Regions from separate parts of the Bradyrhizobium sp. USDA 4473 genome, predicted to be linked through region 2. Evidence: predicted binding sites of a transcription regulator. Region 2 holds the regulator's gene; each other region holds the start of a gene.
What was found. The regulator LexA, encoded in region 2, represses DNA repair genes until DNA is damaged. The targets are predictions, from matches to a motif close to TGTTCNNNNTGTGTTCNG.

Region 1 (3,870 bases), 2.8 Mb from region 2:
GGTTGCGCTGTCGATCTCGCCGGCGCTGGTGCCGACCGAGACGATGAAGGTCGAGGCGGAGGCGGCGTTCTGGCCCATCTCGCCGGTGATCTGGTTCTGCTCGGCGACCGCGCCGTTGACGTTGTCGAACACCGGACGGATCTTGTCGATCGCCTCCGAGATGCGGTGCACGGCATCCGCCGATCCGGTGGCGTCCTTCTGCAACGCCTCGATCTTCTTGGTGATCTCCTCGGTCGCGCTCTGGGTCTGGACCGCGAGGGCCTTGACCTCGGTGGCGACCACCGCAAAGCCCTTGCCGGCGGCGCCGGCTCGCGCCGCTTCGATGGTCGAGTTCAGCGCCAGCAGCGTGGTCTGCCGCGCGATCTGGGCGATCAGGTTGACGACGTTGCCGATCGCGGCCGAGGATTCGCGCAGGCGGTCGACATTGGCGGTGGCCTCGCGCGCCGCGGCCGCGGCGTCGTCGGCGAGCTGGCTCGCGCTGCGTACCTGTTGGCCGATACCCTCGGCGGAACGGGTGAAACGGTCGGCGGCCTCGGAGAAGGTCGTCGCGGTGCTCTGTGCGTCGCTGCTGTGGCCGGTCAGCGCATCGGTGCGGGCGCGGATGGCGGCAAGCTTGGCTGCCGTCGCCTCGGCGCCATCGGCCACCGAGCCTGCGGCGCGCTCGAGCTGGCGGATCATCGCGCCGAGCTCGAGTTCCAGCAGTTCCAGGATCTCCTTCGAGGAATCTCCGGACGAATCTTTGGACGAATCCTGGGCCGAATCAGTCGCGGTCGCGGCTTCAGCCGGAACCTGCGGCGCGACGGCCGGCGCGGCCGGCTCCGGCACTTGCTTGCGAAACAAACCGAACGCCATGGGAGCTCTTTTGCGGGCTATTGGAAAGTTGCGGCGGGACGGGCGCGATCCTCGCATCCGGGCATGAAGTCATGGTTAACAAGTGCCTCATATTCCGGCATGCGGTAGTATTCCTCCGCCGGATGGCCTCGCCGATCCTTTGATTTTGACCGTGAGGGGCCTATAAGGCCGCGTTTTCCATCCCCGTTCAGACCCTAAGCTCCGAAGAGACGTCGCATGGCCGGCCATTCCCAATTCAAGAACATCATGCACCGCAAGGGCCGGCAGGATGCCCAGAAGTCGAAGCTTTTCGGCAAGCTGGCCCGCGAAATCACCGTGGCGGCCAAGCTCGGCACCCCGGACCCGGCGATGAACCCGCGGCTGCGCGCCGCCGTGGTCGCGGCCCGCGCCGAGAACATGCCCAAGGACAATATCGACCGCGCCATCAAGAAGGCCGCCGGCAATGAGGGCGAGAACTATGACGAGATTCGCTACGAGGGCTATGGCCCCGGCGGCGTCGCCGTGATCGTCGAGGCGCTGACCGACAACCGCAACCGCGCCGCCTCCGACATCCGCTCGTTCTTTACCAAGTCGGGCGGCAATCTCGGCGAAACCGGCTCGGTCGCCTTCATGTTCGACCGCACCGGCATCATCGAATACGACGCCAAGGTCGCCTCCGACGACGCCATGCTGGATGCCGCGATCGAGGCCGGCGCCGACGACGTGGTCTCCAGCGAGGCCGGCCACGAGGTCTACGCCTCGCAGGACTCTTTCCGCGACGTGGCAAAAGCGCTGGAAGCCAAGTTCGGCGAGCCGCGCAAGGCGGCGCTGACGTGGAAGCCGCAGAACACCGTCGCGGTCGACGACGAGACCGGCGAGAAGCTGCTGAAGCTGATGGACCTGCTCAACGAGCACGACGACGTCCAGAACGTGTACGCCAATTTCGAGGTGTCCGACGCGCTGCTCGCGAAGATGGGCGGCTGAGGCCGCTTTCTCCGCTGTCGTCGCCCGGCCTCGACCGGGCGATCCAGTATTCCAGAGGCCGTAGTACTTGAGCCGATAAGCCGCGGCGTACTGGATCCCCCCTTTCGCGGGGGATGACGAGCAGAGGCGGAATGATCAGCGGGCCGGCCGCGACAGAGCCGGGGATGGACCGCCGTTTGTGTTTCGTTCTCGCAGGCCAGGCGGTATCACTACCGCATGACAGCGCAGCCGATTCGCTCTCCCGTCCGCATCATCGGTATCGATCCCGGCCTCCGCCGCACCGGCTGGGGCGTGATCGAGACCGAAGGCAACCGTCTGGTCTATGTCGGCTGCGGCTCGGTCGAGCCGCCGGACGATCTGCCGCTGGCGAGCCGTCTGCTGGCGATCCATGAGGGGCTCGCCGCCGTGCTCGGCGACTTCAGGCCGGCGGAGGCCGCGGTCGAGCAGACCTTCGTCAACAAGGACGGCGTCGCCACGCTGAAGCTCGGCCAGGCGCGCGGCGTCGCCATGCTGGCGCCCGCAATGTTCGGTATCTCGGTCGCCGAATACGCGCCGAACCAGGTCAAGAAGACCGTGGTCGGCGCCGGCCACGCCGAGAAGAACCAGATCCAGGTGATGCTGAAGATCCTGCTGCCGAAGGCCGAGCCGCGATCCGCCGATGCCGCCGACGCGCTCGCGATCGCGATCACCCACGCCCATCACCGCCAGAGCACCGCGCTGCGGCTCAGGGTGGCGAACCTATGATCCTGCAATGTGAGGAGGGCACGCTGTTCAGGCTCCCTCCCCCCTTGCGGGGGAAGGTTGGGGAGAGGGGTAAGCCCGGCGCTCCGACCAGTGATGTGCGACGACGATGTATCAATGAAGTTCGCGAGCCAATTGAGCGCGGTGCAAACGTTGTTCGCGCGAAGCGTCGGACAACGGAGCCAGCGGCACCCCTCTCCCTAACCCTCCCCCGCAAGGGGGGAGGGAACCCGTCCGCCGGTGCGTCCCTTACCGACGGATGCGAAAGCGGGGGCGTGCGATGATCGGCAAGCTGAAGGGGCTGATCGATTCCTACGGCGAGGACTACGTGATCCTCGACGTCGGCGGCGTCGGCTATCAGGTGCATTGCGCGAGCCGCACGCTGCAGGCATTGCCGTCGCCGGGTGGCGCGGCGGTGCTGTCGATCGAGACCTATGTCCGCGAGGACGCGATCAAGCTGTTCGGCTTTCGGTCAGATCACGAGCGCGAATGGTTTCGCCTGCTGCAGACCGTGCAGGGCGTCGGCGCCAAGGTCGCGCTTGCGGTGCTCGGCACGCTGCCGCCGACCGACCTCGCCAACGCCATCGCGCTGCGCGACAGGGCGGCGGTGGCGCGCACCCCGGGGGTCGGGCCGAAGGTCGCCGAGCGCATCGTCAGCGAATTGAAGGACAAGGCGCCGGGCTTTGCCGATGTCGATCCCGCGGTGGTGCAGCTGTCAGGCGCGATCGACAACAACCGCGCGCCGCGCCCGGTGACGGATGCGATCTCCGCGCTGGTCAATCTCGGATACGGCCAGCCGCAGGCCGCCGCCGCCATCGCCGCCGCCTCGCGCAGCGCCGGCGAGAAAGCCGAGACCGCGCAGCTGATCCGGCTGGGCTTGAAGGAATTGTCGAAGTGAACCCGCCCTCGCGCATGGTCTCGCCTGAACGCCGCTCCGACGATGTCGGCGACACCGCGCTGCGTCCGCAGTCGCTGACCGAGTTCGTCGGGCAGGCGCAGGCGCGCAAGAATCTCTCGATCTTCATCGAGGCCGCCAAGAAGCGCGGCGAGGCGCTCGATCACGTGCTGTTCGTCGGTCCCCCCGGCCTCGGCAAGACCACGCTGGCGCAGATCGTGGCGCGCGAGCTCGGTGTCGGCTTCCGCGCCACCTCGGGCCCGGTGATCGCGAAAGCCGGCGATCTCGCGGCGCTGCTCACCAATCTCGAAGAGCGCGACGTGCTGTTCATCGACGAGATCCATCGTCTCAGCCCGGCGGTCGAGGAAGTGCTCTATCCGGCTATGGAGGATTTTCAGCTCGACCTGATCATCGGCGAA
Region 2 (3,870 bases):
GATCCTGTTCTTCGACGACCTGGCCGCCAATATCGAAGGCGCGCGGGCGCGCGGCCTTCATGCCGTCCACGTGACATCGACGGATGACGTGGCAAGGGCGCTGACCGCGCTCGGTATTTGAACCCTGGACTTGAGGAGCTCCGAGCGTGGCCCTGATGCCGGTTGCCGATGCCCTGTCCGCCGTCCTGGCCGGCGCCGAACCGCTGCCGGAGGAGATGGTCGCGCTCGATGCCGCCTATCACCGCACCCTGGCACGCGACCTCGCCGCGCGGCGCACCCAGCCGCCGCAGCCGATGTCGGCGATGGACGGCTATGCGGTGCGCGCCGCCGATGCGGCTGACCTGAAGGCGCGGCTCAAGGTGATCGGCGAAGTCGCCGCCGGCCGGCCGTTCGAGCGCACGGTCGCCTCAGGCGAAGCGGTGCGGATCTTCACCGGCGGCGTGATCCCCGACGGCGCCGACGCCGTCATCATCCAGGAGGACACCGCCGTCGACGGCGACCACATCACGATCACCGAGGCTGCCGCCGTTGGACGGCACATCCGCCCCGCCGGTGTCGACTTCCGCGAGGGTGACGTTCTGCTCGCCGCCGGCAGCCGCCTCTCCGACCGCGCGCTGTCGCTGGCCGCCGCCATGAACCATCCGGAAGTCGCCGTGCATCGCCGGCCGAAGGTCGCGGTGCTGGCGACCGGCGACGAGCTGGTGATGCCGGGCTCGCAGCCCGGACCCGGCCAGATCGTCTATTCCAACGGCTATGCGCTGCGGGCGCTGGCGCGTGCCGAAGGCGCCGAGACCATCGATCTCGGGATTGCCGCCGATACGGTTGAGGCCACCACGGCCGGCATCCGCCGGGCCCGCGACACCGGAGCCGACATCCTGATCACGACCGGCGGCGCCTCGGTCGGTGACCACGACCTGGTCAAGCGGTCGCTGGAGGCCGAGGGCGTCGCGATGGCGTTCTGGCGGATCGCGATGCGGCCCGGCAAGCCGATGATGCATGGCCGGCTCGGGGCGATGCGGGTGATCGGCCTGCCCGGCAATCCGGTGTCGTCCTATGTCTGCGCCTTCCTGTTTCTGGTGCCGTTGATTCGGGCGCTGAGCGGCCGAAAAGCGATTCATCATCGCCGCGCGACCGCTTTGCTCGGCCGCGACCTCGCTGCCAACGACCAGCGCGAGGACTATCTGCGCGCGCGTCTCGAGACGCGCGACGACGGCACGCTGATCGCAACGCCCGTGATGCAGCAGGATTCTTCGCTGCTCGGGAATCTCGCTGCGGCACGGGCACTTCTCGTGCGTCCGCCGTTTGCGCCGGCCGCCGTCGCCGGCAGCGAATGCGAGATCCTGATGCTGCCCGAATAGGGTTTTCTCACCGCGGCGATTGTGCGCCGCCGGGCGTGTTCACCGGAAATTAAGTGGTTGCGGAACACATATCGAACATATAGTGTCCGTTCATGATTTGTTTCGAGTACTGGTGTCTACAATCGGGAGGCCGCCCAGGAGCGCTTGCAGCAAGCACCATGCTCCCTTGGTCAGGCCCGGTCTGCAGATCCCACCGAAGAGTCTCGGAATCGAACGACGCTATCAACCGGGGGAATACTCGAGATGCTCACGCGCAAACAGTACGAACTTCTGCGTTTCATCAATGAACGTCTGAAAGAGGCCGGCGTCCCGCCCTCCTTCGACGAGATGAAGGATGCGCTCGACCTGCGCTCGAAGTCCGGTATCCACCGCCTGATCACTGCGCTGGAGGAGCGCGGCTTCATCCGCCGCCTGCCCAACCGCGCCCGCGCCATCGAAGTCATCAAGCTGCCCGAGCTGTCGGCCGGCGGCGGCAACGGCCGACGCGGCTTCACCCCGAGCGTCATCGAAGGCACCCTCGGCAAGCGCACCTCTACACCGCCGATCGCCGAGGATGACGGCAATCGACCGGTCGCGGTCCCGGTCATGGGCCGGATCGCTGCCGGTACGCCGATCGAGGCGCTGCAGACCCGCAGCCACACCATCAGCGTGCCGCCCGACATGCTCGGCTCCGGCGAGCATTATGCGCTGGAGGTGCGCGGCGACTCGATGGTCGATGCCGGCATTCTCGACGGCGACATGGCGCTGATCCAGCGCAACGACGTCGCCAACACCGGCGACATCGTGGTGGCGCTGATCGACGAGGAGGAAGCGACCCTGAAGCGCTTCCGCCGCCGCGGCGCTTCGATCGCGCTGGAGCCGGCCAACACCGCCTATGAAGTGCGCATCCTGCCGCCGAACCGGGTCCGCATCCAGGGCAAGCTGATCGGGCTCTATCGCAAGTACTGAATTGCAAATAGTTGCGGCGGCGAGGCAAATACTTGCGGCGGCGAGGAACGAGCGACAGATCGGATCGTTCCTTGGAAGATAGCGCGGCATGCGGCCTGCTCGATGCGCTCCGATACCTCTCACGCAGTGTCGCGTGTTTGTGATTGAGGCGGTCTCGGGCGAGTCGTACAATCGCCCAGAAACGAGCTGACACTCGTTCGCTATCGTCCACTCTGGTAGAGGCCCTATGCCTCAAGGAGAGGCACGGGTCGCTACCTCCATTTGAGGAGCCATCCGATGTGTGACTATAGTCTGCACGCCGTGGCATCGCGCCCCGCCATTGTCGGAGAGACGCTGATCACCACGACCTTCCGCGGCACGTCGACCCGCGGCTTTGCGTCGGAGAACGATCCGACTGTCGCGGTCTGCATGCTGCCGGGCACCGAGCTCGCTTTCGCCGAGAACGTTCGCTACGACAGCCGCTGGATCTGGACCAAGACGCTGAATTTCCGCGTCGGCGTGTTCAACGAAGTCGAGCCCGACGTGCCGGATCGCCATCATGATGCGGTCGAATTCCCCGACGGCAGCCATGTGCTGGTGACCCAGCTCGTCGAGGGACAGCGCGTCAGCGTGCTGCAATTGCCGGCACTGCATCCGCCGGTCGCGCAGAAGCCGAAGGTTGTGGAGCGGCGGCCCTCCGCATTTGCGTCGCTGTTTTTGGGTTGAACGCATCGTCGCCGCAGGATGACCCGGCGGCGAGTGACCGAAACGATTTCGAGCGACCCCGGACGTCGGGTTCCGGGGCGCGGCAGGAGATTTCCGTCGGCGGCCGCCTTGGCGCATCATCAGGCGCAGAGGACGTGCACTTACGGAAACCTGCTCGGTGGTCGAAAAGGTCACATGGCAAAAGGCTGGACGCGTCACGGAGCCGGGCCGCTACATGTTCCGGTTCGGCTGGCTGACGGTGACGGCTGACGACCTGAAGGTCTGGCAGCAATTCCCCGAGGCGTCCTTCACCCTCGTCAAGAAGCCCGACGCCGGCCCCGATTCCGACGAATACCATCTCGGCCTGTTCGAATTGCCGGCCGGTCCCTCGCCAGACCCCGGCTAATCCTCACCCTGCAGATCGCTCTCCCCCGGCGTGGCGTCGACGGCCGGCCGTGGCGCGGTGGCGGGGGCGCGGAGCGTCGCCTCGGCCTCGCCGTCGCCGGGAACCGCAGGCGACCATGGCCGGTCGATCCCGCCGGGCTTGACCGCATCGATGGCGTAGCCGTCACTGGTCCGCCGCAGCACCAGCGCGCCGTGACGCCGCAGCCGCTCGGCGTCGACCACCGAGGCCGCGCAGCCCCGCGGCGCCGGCCGGGCGGTGACGATCAGCGCCGCGCGCTCGCAATCATCCACCAGCGCCTCCGGCCGGCTGGCCAGCGCGACGAAGGCGCCGCCGGGCCCCTGGACCACGCAGCCGCTCGGATCGCAGGAGACGCCCTCGCCGAGCGATGCATCAGTGGCGGTCCGCGCATCGGCGTCCGCCGCCAGCCACTCCTTGACCAAAAACGCATCCTTGGCGCTGTGCATCAGATGCAAC
Region 3 (3,870 bases), 1.5 Mb from region 2:
AATCGCAACAGATAGGACGGGTGCACGGTGACGAGCACCTTGGTGGCGTCGTGGTTAATCAGATGGCCGCGGTTCTTGTTGATCGGCGTGATCTTGCCGAGCACGCTTTGCGCTGCGGTGGCGCCGAGCGCAACCACGAGTTCCGGCTTGATGGCGGCGAGCTCGCGCTCATACCACTGACGGCAGGCGCGGATCTCCGGCGTGTTCGGCTTCTGGTGCAGCCGGATCTTGCCGCGCGGCACGAACTTGAAGTGCTTCACCGCATTGGTGATGTAGACCTTGCGGCGATCGATGCCGGCTTCCCCGAGCGCGCGATCGAGCAACTGCCCGGCCGGTCCGACGAAGGGGTGGCCGGCGAGATCCTCCTTGTCGCCGGGCTGCTCGCCGACCAGCATCAGCGTTGCGCTTTGCGGTCCTTCGCCGAACACGGTTTGCGTCGCATCCTTCCACAGCGGGCAGGCGCGGCAGGCGGCGGCCTCGTCGCGCAAGGCGGCAATCGTGTCGTGGGCCTGTTTGTTTGCAGTCGGCTTGCGAGGCATCGGCTGATCCTGAGGCTGCTGCGGCTCGGCCGCCCTGCGTGCGACGAAGGGGCCGCTGGTCATGCGCATGGCGTCTTCGATCAGCGGCTTAATGATCGAATCCTCCGGCAGGTTCCTCCAATTGGCCTGCGGCATCTCCATCACTTTCAGCCGCGCCGGATTGGAGAAGCTGTTGTCATGACGCCGCCAGGCCTCCTCGAGCCGGTCCTCGCTCGGCACCTCGGATTTGGCGACGCCCGGCGTGATCGAGATCGCGTGCCCGTCCCAATGGGCGCAGACGTCGGGCGTGAGGATCGACCACGGCATGTCGGCGAAACGGCCGGCGAAGAAAGGCGCGGCGAGCTCGACGACGTGATGCTCCGGCTCGAACCAGGCGACGTAATGCGCCGTCCGCTCGCGGCCGATCTCGCGAAAGCGGAGCTGCGCGTGCATCCGGTCGATGTCGCGATAGACCGCGCGCGCCATCGCGTGGACCTCGGCGACGTCGGGATCGGCGGTCGCGCCGAGCAGATCGTGGTGGCTGCGCAGCCGCCACAGCAGGCGATAGAGCAGGGCGAAGCGCCGATCGTCGCGATGCAGGATCGCGGCCTTTGCGAGCTCGACGAATTTGGCCGACACGCTGAACTGCGCCTGCGGCGTGTCAGGCCATTCATTCGCGCAGGCGGCCGACGACAATTCGTCGTCGCGGCGTATGGTCCATGTGACCTCAGCGGGCTGCACGTCATGTGTCGCCAGGCGCCGCGCGGCCTTGCGCCAGCCCTCGAAATCGGTGTCGTTGTCGAGCACGATGATACGCATGCGATTGCTCCATTTCCGTCACGCCGCCATTTTCGGGGCCTTCCGCGCCCGACGTTGCGAGCGATCCGGCTGCGGCCGCTGTTCGGCTGCTGAATCCCATTGATTCCACTGATGAATCGATGGGCTCACCAATCCGATTGACTCCGCGGGCCCTGTTAGCTTTATATTAGAACATATCATGAACAAATGGGCCAGTCCCTGGTTCTCTGTTCAGATCAGTGACGGCCTCAAATTTTGGTTGGGAAGGAGCGGCGCATATGAATGGCGCACGCATGGGTACGCTTGCGTCTCTGCGCGGCAGCATCGCGCGCATCGAGGCGGCATCGGAGGCGGCGATGCCGAACCGCGTCGCGCTCGGCCACACGAGCGCGGACGCGATGTTGCGCGGCGGGCTTGCGCCGGCCGCGCTGCACGAGGTGTTCGCCGCCGGCCATCAAAGCGGTGCTGCGACCGGCTTCATCGCGGGGCTTGCCGGACGCGTGTCGACGCGCAAGCCCCTGGTCTGGGTGCGGCAGGATTTTTCCGATCGCGAGAACGGCGCGCTGTCGATGCGCGGCCTTGCCGAGCTCGGCCTCGATCCGCGCCTTCTGGTCACGGTGCGTGCCGCCGATGTCGACGGCGCCCTGCGCACCGCGGCCGATGCGCTGGCCTGCGATGCGCTCGGCGCGGTCGTGCTCGAAATCTGGGGCCAGGCGCGCCAGCTCGATCTCGTCGCCAGCCGCAAGCTGACTTTGGCCGCGCAAGCCTCCGGCGTCACCGCGCTGGTGCTGCGGATCGCGGCGACGCCAATCCCCTCGACCGCGGAGACGCGCTGGATCGTGCGCGCGGCGCATTCGCCGCCCGGCCACGCCGCAAGCGCCTGGGGCGCGCCGCGCGTCGAGGCCGAACTGGTGCGCAACCGTCATGGCCCGGTCGGGCGATGGATCATGGAATGGAAATGTGATGAGTGCCAATTCAGCGAACCGTCGGCGTATCCTCAGCCTGTGGCTGCCACGCCTGCCCATCGACCGCATCAAGCGCAAGCTCGCGCAGGACATCGCCTCGCGAGCTGAGCTGGTTGCAAGCGAGCTGAGCCGATCTTCAAGTGAGGTGAGCACATTGGAAGGGCTCTCTCCCCCCTTGCGAGGTCCGAAGCTCGCTCTCGAAGTTGGAGAGAGGGGTAGCCACGAGCACCGCCCGTGGGGCTCACCCCTCTCCCTCACCCTCCCCCGCAAGGGGGGAGGGAACCCATCCGCTCATGCGTCCCTTACGAACGAGGCGAAACAAGCGGACCTCCCCAGCGTCGTCGTCGCAAAAGACCACAACGCCATCCTGCTGCATGCGATCGACGAGGCCGCGGTGCGCGCCGGGCTGTCGGTCGGGCTGCCGCTCGCCAATGCGCGGGCGATCTGCCCGGAGCTCACGGTCTATGATGCCGATCCGGCCGCCGATCTGAAGACGCTGAACGACATCGCCGACTGGTGCGACCGCTTCACGCCGCTGGTCGCGCTCGACGCGCCATACGGCCTGTTCCTCGACATCACCGGCTGTGCGCATCTGTTCGGCGGCGAGCGGGCGCTGCTGCAAATCGTGACTCATGCGCTGAGCCGGCGCGGCTTTGCCGTCAGTGCCGCGATTGCCGGCACCTCGATCGCGGCGCGCACGCTGACGCGTCACGCCTCGGGCAAGATTGTCGCCGATGGCGAGGAGGCGCAAGCGGTCGGCCCGCTGCCGGTGTCGGCGCTCGGTGCCGATGCCGCTGTGACCACCGGTCTGCGCCGCGCCGGGTTGAAGACCATCGGCGATGTCGCCGCGCGCGCGCCGCACGAGATCTCGGCGCGGTTCGGCGCCGCCTTCACCACCTTGCTCGGCCACGCGCTCGGGCGGGGCGATGCCCCGATCAGCCCGCGCAAGCCGCCGCCCGATTACATCGTCGAGAAGCGTTTCCCGGAGCCGATCGCGACCGACACCGTGATCGCACTGACGCTGCAAAACCTCGCCAAGATGCTGGTTGCGGCGATGGACAGGCAAGGCAAGGGCGCGCGGCAGCTGGAGGCGAGCTTCTTCCGCACCGACGGTGCGGTGCGCACGATCATGGTCGAGACCGGGCGGCCGGTGACGCGGCCGGAGATGATCGACCGCCTGTTCCGCGAGCGGCTCGATGCGCTCAACGATCCGCTCGATCCCGGCTTCGGCTTCGATCTCATTCGTCTTGCCGCCGGGCGTACCGAGATCGTGGTGCAGCAGCAGCGCGATCTCGACGCGACCGTGCACGACAATGACGAGCTCTCGGCGCTGATCGACCGCATCGCCGCCCGCATCGGGGGGAAACGCGTCGTCGTGCATCTGCCGCTCGAGAGCCACATCCCCGAACGATCTGCGCTCGCATTGCCGGCGCAGCATCATCTGGCTGCCGCCGGCGCCGCCGCCTGGCCGGAGCGCGTCATGGGCGAGCCGCCGCTGCGGCCGCTCAGGCTGTTCGAGCCGCCCGAGCCGATCAAGGTGCCGTTCGCGAGCGTGCCCGACGGCCCGCCGCATCAATTCACCTGGCGGC
Region 4 (3,870 bases), 4.5 Mb from region 2:
GCGATCGCGAAGGTGTCGTCGAGCACATCGCCCGGTTGGCCCGAACCCATGGCCAGCTCGCAGCGCAGGATCTTCAGCCGCACCGGCTCGCCTTCGCCTGAAAGCTCGCACCAGGCGCCGGGGAACGGCGACAGCCCGTGAATGTGCCGCAGCACCGCGTGCGCCGGCTGCGTCCAGTCGATCCGCGCCTCGGCCTTCTCGATCTTGGCGGCGTAGGTGACGCCGTCGGCGCTTTGCCTGGTCAACTGCAACCCGCCGCGCTCGAGCCCGGCCATCGCACGCACCATCAGGTCGGCGCCGAGCGGCGCCAGCGCGTCGTGCAGGTCGGACGCCGTCATGCTGTCCGTGACGGCGAGACGCTCGGCCATCGCGATGTCGCCGGTGTCGAGGCCGACATCCATCTTCATCACCATCACGCCGCTCTCGGCATCACCGGCCATGATGGCGCGGTTGATCGGCGCGGCGCCGCGCCAGCGCGGCAAGAGCGAAGCGTGCAGGTTGAAGCAGCCGAGCCTGGGCGCGTCGAGGATCGCTTGCGGCAGGATCATGCCGTAGGCGACGACGACGGCGGCATCCGCGTCATGGGCGCGAAACTCCGCGAGCGCTTCGTCTGTCTTCAGCGTCTTCGGCGTCAGCACCGATATGCCGAGCCGGCGCGCCTCCTGCTCGACCGGTGTCGGCTGCAATTGCAGGCCGCGGCGACCACCGGGCTTCGGCGCACGGGTGTAGACCGCCACAACTTCATGGCCATGGGCCACGAGCTCCAGCAGCGTCGGCACCGCGAAATCGGGCGTGCCCATGAAGATCAGGCGGAGAGGCATGGATCAGGTCTTCCGGGCGTGACAGCGGAGAGCGCGCCTACTCCGCCGCGCGCTTGGCGGCCTTCTCGAATTTCTTGAAGACGCGGTCGCGCTTCAGCTTCGACAGATAATCCACGAACAGCACGCCGTTGAGATGGTCGATCTCGTGCTGGATGCAGGTGGCGTAGAGCCCCTCGGCATCCTCCTCATGCAGCTTGCCGTCGAGGTCGGTGAAGCGCAGGCGCACCCGCGCCGGGCGCTCGACCTCCTCGTAATATTCGGGGATCGACAGGCAGCCCTCTTCGTAGACCGACAGCTCGTCCGAATGCGAAATGATCTCCGGATTGATGAACACCCGCGGCTGCGGCGTGGTCTCGCCGTTCTCGTCGCGCTTGGCGAGGTCCATGGTGATCAGCCGCAACGGCTGCGCGACCTGGATCGCCGCGAGCCCGATGCCGGGCGCGTCATACATGGTCTCGAGCATGTCGTCGGCGAGCTTGCGGATCTCCGGCGTCACCTTCTCGATCGGTTTCGACACCAGCCGCAACTGCTTGTCCGGCAGGATGATGATTTCTCGTAATGCCATGGCGGCGATTTAAGCCGCGGGCCTGATGCGGTCAATGCGTTCAGGAACCCGTTAAGACAGCCTTAACCACGATTCTTCACGCCTGATTAACCAAGAAAATTAGGAAAGCATTTACCATAAATGTTCCCTCTTCGTTCGCATGCGGCCGCGAATCGGCTACAACGGCTGGCATGAACGAGATTCTTCTCATGTTTGGCGACCTTCCGGTCCGCGTCTCCGACGCGCTGATCGGGCTTGGCGCGCTGACGCTGATCCTGCTGTTCGCCATCGCCGTGGTGATCGCCCGCGCCAGCCGGCGTGGCGCGGAACTGGCGATGGCCCAGGCCATCCGCGCCGACGAGCTGGAGGAGCGGCTTGCCGACATGCTGCGCGCCCAGAGCGAATCCTCCGGGCGGGTCGACGCCAAGGTCGATGCCTTCGCGCAGGCGCTCGCCGGGCGCCAGGCCGAGATGGCCCGCGCCGTCAACGAGCGGCTGGATTCGGTGACCCACCGGGTCGGCCAGTCGATGGAACAATCGACCCGCAACACCATGGATTCGCTGCGCGTGCTGCATGAGCGGCTCGGCATCATCGACCACGCCCACAAGAACCTCAACGAGCTCACCACCCAGGTCACGACCTTGCGCGACGTGCTCGCCAACAAGCAATCGCGCGGTGCGTTCGGCCAGGCGCGGATGGAGGCGATCGTCCAGGATGGCATGCCGAAGGGCTCGTTCGAGTTCCAGTACACGCTGACGTCGGGCAAGCGGCCGGATTGCGTCGTGTTCCTGCCCGACCAGCGCCCGCTCTGCATCGACGCCAAATTTCCGCTGGAGGCGATGACTGCGCTGCACGATGCGCGCAGCGACGAGGAACGCAAATCGGCCTGCCAGCGGCTGCGCGCCGACGTGCTCAAGCATGTCAGCGACATCGCGGAGAAATACCTGATCCCGGGCGAGACCCAGGACACCGCGCTGATGTTCGTGCCGTCGGAATCGGTCTATGCCGAGATCCATGACGGCTTCGACGACGTGGTCCAGAAGGCCTATCGCGCCCGCGTCGTGCTGGTGTCGCCGTCGCTGTTGATGCTGGCGATCCAGGTGATGCAGCAGATCCTGAAGGACGCCCGCATCCGCGACGCCGCCGACCAGATCCGCAACGAGGTGATGCACCTCGGCGATGATCTCGGCCGGCTGCGCGATCGCGTGCTCAAGCTGCAAAATCACTTCGGCCAGGTCAACGAGGACGTCAGGCAGATCCTGATCTCCGCCGACAAGATCGAGAAACGCGCCGGCCGCATCGAGGAACTCGACTTCAGCAAGGCCGAGACCCCGATCGAGGTCCCCCGCTTCGTCAAGCCCGCCGCCGCCGACCTGTTCCCCAGCCCGCGCAAGCTGCAGGCGGGGGAGTGATTGTAGTTTTAGAAGTTGCTTGGCGCGCTCGCGCCATCCAATCGGTGTCATCGCCCGGCCTCGACCGGGCGATCCAGTATCCCAGAGGCGGCAGTTTGGGGCGACGCAGCTACTACGTCTACATCCTCCCCAGCCACATCGGCGGCACGCTCTATATCGGTGTGACAAATAACCTCACTCGCCGCGTGGGCGAGCACAAGCTGAAACTCATCAAGAGCTTCACCGAGAAATACGATGTGGTGAAGCTTGTCTACTTCGAGCAGTTCGATGATCCTGATAACGCGATCAAGCGCGAGAAGCGGTTGAAGAAGTGGAATCGAGCCTGGAAGGTTCGTCTGATCGAACAGCACAACCCAAATTGGGAAGACTTGTATCCGGGAATTGCAGGTGTCTAACTATGCGTCATGCCCCGCGAAGGCGGGGCATCCAGTACGCCGGGACGACGGTGGCTGGACGGAATCGTCACGGAGTACTGGATCGTCCGCCTTCGCGGACGATGACCTCACGATGGGATAGATGACCGCCCCCGACGCCACAGCCATGCCGGAAAAAACCACCCCTCCCGCCACCTCCTGGCGCGACAGTTTTGCGGTGTATCTGCAGCCGCGGGTGCTGATCGTGCTGCTGCTCGGCTTCTCCTCGGGGCTGCCGCTGGCATTGTCGGGCTCGACGCTGCAGGTGTGGATGAAGGAGGCCGGGGTCGATCTCGGCACCATCGGGCTGCTGGCGCTGATCGGCACGCCCTACACGCTGAAATTCCTCTGGGCGCCGCTGGTCGACGCGCTGCACGTGCCGCTGTTCACGAAAGTGTTCGGACGCCGCCGCGGCTGGCTGCTGTTCTCACAGCTGTTGCTGATCGCGGCGATCCTGGTGCTGGCGGTGGCCGATCCGGCGCGATCGCCATGGTTCGCGGCGTTTGCCGCGCTGTTGGTCGCAACCGCGTCATCGACGCAGGACATCGTGGTCGATGCCTTCCGCGTCGAGAGCCTGCCGGAAAGCGAGCAGGCCGCCGGCATGGCGTCTTATGTCGCTGCCTATCGCGTCGGCATGCTGGTCTCGACCGCCGGCGCGCTGTTCATCGTCAGCGGCTTCG

Region 1: the regulator LexA is predicted to act here: its motif matches at 1,989-2,006, upstream of ruvC (crossover junction endodeoxyribonuclease RuvC).
Region 3: the regulator LexA is predicted to act here: its motif matches at 1,505-1,522, upstream of ACVW17_RS33430 (ImuA family protein).
Region 4: the regulator LexA is predicted to act here: its motif matches at 1,508-1,525, upstream of ACVW17_RS04985 (DNA recombination protein RmuC).

The regions. Positions count from the first base shown of each region.
Region 1 covers NZ_JBSSGE010000001.1:2,778,803-2,782,672, forward strand. Annotated here, with positions in the region: gene ACVW17_RS13015 (methyl-accepting chemotaxis protein) at 1-852, opposite strand, end outside; gene ACVW17_RS13020 (YebC/PmpR family DNA-binding transcriptional regulator) at 1,069-1,815, shown strand; gene ruvC (crossover junction endodeoxyribonuclease RuvC) at 2,032-2,559, shown strand; gene ruvA (Holliday junction branch migration protein RuvA) at 2,837-3,454, shown strand; gene ruvB (Holliday junction branch migration DNA helicase RuvB) at 3,451-3,870, shown strand, end outside.
Region 2 covers NZ_JBSSGE010000001.1:5,592,573-5,596,442, reverse strand. Annotated here, with positions in the region: gene ACVW17_RS26410 (HAD family hydrolase) at 1-121, shown strand, start outside; gene ACVW17_RS26405 (molybdopterin molybdotransferase MoeA) at 147-1,358, shown strand; gene lexA (transcriptional repressor LexA) at 1,602-2,306, shown strand; gene ACVW17_RS26395 (hypothetical protein) at 2,583-3,011, shown strand; gene ACVW17_RS26390 (hypothetical protein) at 3,169-3,396, shown strand; gene ACVW17_RS26385 (ComEC/Rec2 family competence protein) at 3,393-3,870, opposite strand, start outside.
Region 3 covers NZ_JBSSGE010000001.1:7,094,471-7,098,340, reverse strand. Annotated here, with positions in the region: gene ACVW17_RS33435 (UdgX family uracil-DNA binding protein) at 1-1,337, opposite strand, end outside; gene ACVW17_RS33430 (ImuA family protein) at 1,595-2,389, shown strand; partial or broken gene ACVW17_RS33425 (Y-family DNA polymerase) at 2,613-3,870, shown strand, end outside.
Region 4 covers NZ_JBSSGE010000001.1:1,065,187-1,069,056, forward strand. Annotated here, with positions in the region: gene fmt (methionyl-tRNA formyltransferase) at 1-821, opposite strand, end outside; gene def (peptide deformylase) at 859-1,386, opposite strand; gene ACVW17_RS04985 (DNA recombination protein RmuC) at 1,557-2,777, shown strand; gene ACVW17_RS04990 (GIY-YIG nuclease family protein) at 2,873-3,172, shown strand; gene ACVW17_RS04995 (AmpG family muropeptide MFS transporter) at 3,294-3,870, shown strand, end outside.